DNA from 2 places in the Streptomyces sp. NPDC094448 genome. Region 2 is predicted to be linked to the other one. Evidence: riboswitches for the same ligand, from Rfam matches in the RefSeq annotation. Region 2 holds a riboswitch; the other holds the start of a gene.
What was found. A riboswitch is a leader RNA that binds a small molecule or an ion and turns the genes downstream of it on or off. The one in region 2 is predicted to bind S-adenosylmethionine.
Positions count from the first base shown of each region.

Region 1 (2,453 bases), on a different contig from region 2:
CACCGGGACGACGATCTGGTCCGGGATCCGCCAGCCGAGCTGCTCGCAGATCTCGTACGCCAGGGTCTTGGAGCCCTCCGCGTAGTACGGCCGGAGATTGACATTGGTGAAGCCCCAGCCCTCGCCGATCGGGTCGCCGATCAGCTCGGAGCAGAAACGGTTCACGTCGTCATAGGTGCCCTCGATGGCCACGACGTCACCGCCGTAGACGGCGGCCATGACGACCTTGCCCTGCTCCAGGTCGTGCGGGATGAAGACACAGGACCGCAGCCCGGCGCGGGCGGCGGCGGCACCGACGGCGCCCGCGAGGTTGCCGGTGGAGGAGCAGGAGAGGGTGGTGAAGCCGAAGGCGCGGGCGGCCTCGACGGCGATGGCGACGACCCGGTCCTTGAAGGAGTGGGTCGGGTTGCCGGAATCGTCCTTCACATACAGCTCACCGGTGACGCCCAGCTCGGCGGCGAGCCGGTCGGCCTTCACGAGCCGGGTGAAACCGGGGTTGAGATTGGGCTTGGCGGCCACGTCGGCGGGGACGGGCAGCAGGGGCGCGTAACGCCAGATGCTCTCCGGGCCGGCCTCGATGGCCTTGCGCAGCGCCTCCGGGTCCCCGGTGGGCAGCTCGTAGGCGGCTTCCAGGGGACCGAAACAGGAGGCACAGGCGAAGCTCGGGCTGAGCGGGGTGCGCTCTCCGCACTCGCGACAGGAGAGCGCGACGGCGGGACCGAGATCCACTGAGGGGGCGGCGGGGGCGGTGGTGGTGTCGGTGGTGCTTGCGGCGGTCTGCGCAGCCATGGAGGCGAGGCCCTTTCTCCTCATCTTCCTCATGGCGCATCTCGCCATGAGACGGATTTGGCACCTTCCCTAGCCGGGAGCCTCGCGGCGTGGACGGGCGCTGTCCGCTGCTGCGGATCGCACTGTCACGACGGAGACCGGCTGGAGGGTTGCCGGGGCTTCAACGGGCCGTTTCCCTCTGCCCCTCTGGATGAGCGGTATTTGATTGTTGAGCAAGTTGAACGCCGGACCCCGACATGCGACGGTCATCCGCGTTGTTCAAGACTGTAACTGAAGGTCCGGACGGTTGAGATAGTCGTCCGTACCGCGAGATGGGTCACACAGGCGCGTCCGGACGCGCACGGAAGGTATCCGGACCCCCCTTCCCGCGCTCCCGGCAGGGCAGGGGAGGCATCCCCACGGTTGAGGAGTAGAGCACGTGCTCGAAGAGGTAGAGCGCTGGCTGGCGACGCGTTCCTGGTCGGCGGCGGACCGCCCGCTTCCGGCGCTGCTCGCGGCCAAACGGGCGGCCGTGCCCTCACCGACGGTGAGTGTCGTCCTGCCCGCGCTCGACGAGGAGGCGACGGTCGGTGACATCGTCACCGTGATCCGCCGGGAGCTGATGGAGCGGGTTCCGCTGGTCGACGAGCTGGTGGTGATCGACTCCGGCTCCACCGACCGGACCGCGGAGGTCGCGGCGGCGGCCGGGGCGCGGGTGGTCCACCGGGACGCGATCCTGCCGCGGATACCCGCGCTGCCGGGCAAGGGGGAGGTGCTGTGGCGCTCCCTGATGGTCACTCGCGGTGACATCGTCTGCTTTGTCGACGCCGATCTGCGGGACTTCTCGGCGGATTTCGTCTCCGGTATCGTCGGCCCGCTGCTGACCGACCCCGAGGTGCAGTTCGTCAAGGCGATGTATGACAGGCCGCTCGGTGAAGCCGCAGGTCAGGGCGGTCGGGTCACGGAGCTGGTGGCGCGTCCGCTGCTCAATCTGCACTGGCCGCAGCTGGCGGGGGTGGTCCAGCCGCTCGGCGGCGAGTACGCGGCCCGCCGCTCCCTGCTGGAGCGGCTGCCCTTCCCCGTCGGTTACGGAGTGGAGCTGGCGCTGCTCGTCGACGCGCTGCACACGGTGGGCCTGGACGCGCTGGCCCAGGTCGACGTGGGTTCCCGCAAGCACCGGCACCAGGACGGCAGGGCGCTGGGCCGGATGGCGGCGGCGATCTACCGGACGGCGCAACTGCGGCTTTCCCGGGGTCAGTTGGTGCGGCCGGTGCTGACGCAGTTCGAGCGGGGGGCGGACGGGTTCGTACCGCGGACCCATGCGGTGGACACGGAGGAGCGGCCGCCGATGCGCGAGATCGGTGAGTATGCGGCGCGTCGCGCGGCATAAGCACCGGTTTCCCAGCCAAGGGGCTGAATATCTTATGTATGACTTATACCCGTATTGCGCAGCCCCGGCGTCCCTCGGCCACCGCGGCTGCCGCGCCCGCACCCGTCTCCGTACGTCCGCATATCCCACGCGGCCGTGCCCCGTACCGCAGACCGCCCGCACGGCGTCCGGGCCGGCGCGGCCCCGGACGGACCAGGGGCCGCGCGGTGAAGCTGGCGGGACTGCTGGCGCTGGTGGTCCTGGTGGTTCCGGCGGCCCCGATCGCCCGCGCGGATACGGCCCGCCCGGCCGCCGG
Region 1 covers NZ_JBIWGU010000005.1:181,848-184,300, forward strand. The annotation lists gene thrC (threonine synthase) at 1-789, opposite strand, end outside; SAM riboswitch class I at 807-986, opposite strand; gene ACIQ9E_RS11775 (glucosyl-3-phosphoglycerate synthase) at 1,208-2,158, shown strand; gene ACIQ9E_RS11780 (hypothetical protein) at 2,365-2,453, shown strand, end outside.
Region 1: another riboswitch for S-adenosylmethionine. It lies ahead of thrC (threonine synthase); the one in region 2 lies ahead of ACIQ9E_RS19550 (aminotransferase class V-fold PLP-dependent enzyme).

Region 2 (2,453 bases):
ACCGGCGGCGACGGCGCCAAGACCGTCAACATCTCCACGATGGCGTCGATCGTGGTCGCCGGGACCGGCGCCAAGGTCGTCAAGCATGGCAACCGCGCCGCCTCCAGCGCGTCCGGCGCCTCCGACGTCCTGGAGAAGCTCGGCGTCAATCTGGAGCTGACGCCCCAGCGGGTCGCGGAGGTCGCCGAAGAGGCGGGGATCACCTTCTGCTTCGCGGTGAAGTTCCACCCGGCGCTGCGGCATGTGGCGGCGGCGCGGAAGGAACTCGGGATCCGGACCACCTTCAACTTCCTCGGCCCGCTGACCAACCCCGCCCGGGTCGGGGCGCAGGCGACGGGCGTCGCCGACGCCCGGATGGCCCCGATCATGGCCGGGGTGCTGGCCGAGCGGGGCTCGTCGGCGCTGGTCTTCCGCGGTGACGACGGTCTGGACGAACTGACCACCACGGCGACGTCCCGGGTCTGGATCGTCCGTGACGGCACGGTACGGGAGGAGGCGTTCGACCCCCGTGACGTCGGCATCGACCTCGTCCCCGTCGAAGCCCTGCGCGGCGCGGACGCCGCCTACAACGCGGAGGTCGCGACCCGGGTGCTCGCGGGGGAGCGGGGGCCGGTACGGGACGCGGTCGTGCTGAACGCGGCGGCGGCGCTGGTCGCGCTGGCACCGACGGACGAGCCCCTGACGACCCAGATCGCGGCGGCGGCGGCCCGTGCGGCGGACTCCCTGGACTCGGGAGCGGCATCGGCGACGCTGACCCGCTGGATCCAGGCCACGAAGTAGCCTCCGGCCCGGGCGCGGGAAACGGCAGGGCCCTGGGCCCCTGCGGCTGCCCGACGGAGGCCCACGAGGGTGTGCGGGAGATCTCTGATGCCACGGTCACCCGCCCCACCCGGGCTTTGACGGCAGGCGCCGGAACCGGCGATGTCTGCTCCCGGCCGCGGGCCGTCGGTGGCTTGTCGCGCAGTTCCCCGCGCCCCCCAAGACCTTGTCCTCATTCCGCCGGAGAGGGAGACCTCATGGACGGCGACCGATTCAGGGGCGGGACGACCAGGTAGGGGCGCGGGGAACTGCGCGAACGGCCCATGGCGGCTCGCAGCCGGCAAACAAGCCCTGCAGACACTGCACTCGCCGCGGACCGACTCGTTACGGGACGGCACCGGGCCGAGGCCGGGCCCCGGGACGGCCGGGTTGTCCGGATACCGGACGGGGTTGCGAGGTCGCAGGCTGTCGCATACGGTTTGGGCCAGGTCATGAGTGACAGCGACTACGGCCCCGGCCCGCTGTCCGGCAACCCTCCGTCCGTGGCGGGGTGCCCCGGGTGAAGACCAGGCCGTGGGCAGCGAGGCCCGCGGCAAGCGCGGACCCCTGCTACACCCTGGGGTCCTGGTCCTCAAGGGAGCAGCCTCGTGAGCAAGCGAATGCGATAGGGCCTCGTAGCCCCTTCTTCAGCACCTCCCCGTACCCCGGAACGCCGTGCGCCCGAGCACCACGCGCCTCCTCCGTCTGCCGTGCGGGGCTTTTGAAGCCTTCATTCCGCCTGCCCTCCCGGGAGAGTTCGCCATGTCCGCATCCGTGTGTCCGCAGCCCGTCGCCACCACCACCGCCCCCGCCGCGACCACCGCCTCCGCTCCCCTCCCCGTCCTCGGCAGCGATGTCACCGTGCCGCTCGTCACCGGCGGCGAAGTGACCTACGCCGCGCTCGACTACGCCGCCAGCGCCCCCGCCCTCCAGCGGGTCTGGGACGATGTCGCCGCGTACGCGCCGTACTACGGCAGCGTCCACCGGGGCGCGGGCTATCTCTCCCAGCTCTCCACCGACCTCTTCGAGAACAGCCGCCGCACCGTCGCCGAATTCCTCGACTGCCGCGACGGCGACCAGGTCGTCTTCACCCGCTCCACCACCGACTCCCTGAACCTCCTCGCCGCCGCCCTCCCCGCCGGCTGCCAGGTCTTCGTCTTCGAGACCGAGCACCACGCGTCGCTGCTGCCGTGGCGGGATGCCCGGGTGACGTACCTCAACGCGCCGCGGACCCCCGGCGATGCCGTGACCACCCTGGAGCGGGCCCTCGCGGACCGGGACCCGTACGGCCCGGCGCTGGTCTGCGTCACGGGCGCCTCCAACGTCACCGGCGAGCTGTGGCCCGTCAGGGAACTCGCGGCCGCCGCGCACGCCCACGGCGCCCGGATCGTCCTCGACGCCGCGCAGCTCGCCCCGCACCACCCGGTCTCCGTCCAGGAGCTGGACGTCGACTGGGTCGCGTTCTCCGGACACAAGCTGTACGCGCCCTTCGGCTCGGGCGTCCTCGCGGGCCGCTCCGACTGGCTGCGCGCGGCCGATCCGTACCTCGCGGGCGGCGGCGCCTCCCGCAAGGTCGCCCGCCGCGCCGACGGCGGCGTCGAGGTGGAGTGGCACACGACGGCCGCCCGCCACGAGGCCGGTTCGCCGAACGTCAT
Region 2 covers NZ_JBIWGU010000009.1:253,858-256,310, reverse strand. The annotation lists gene trpD (anthranilate phosphoribosyltransferase) at 1-780, shown strand, start outside; SAM riboswitch class IV at 1,247-1,364, shown strand; gene ACIQ9E_RS19550 (aminotransferase class V-fold PLP-dependent enzyme) at 1,561-2,453, shown strand, end outside.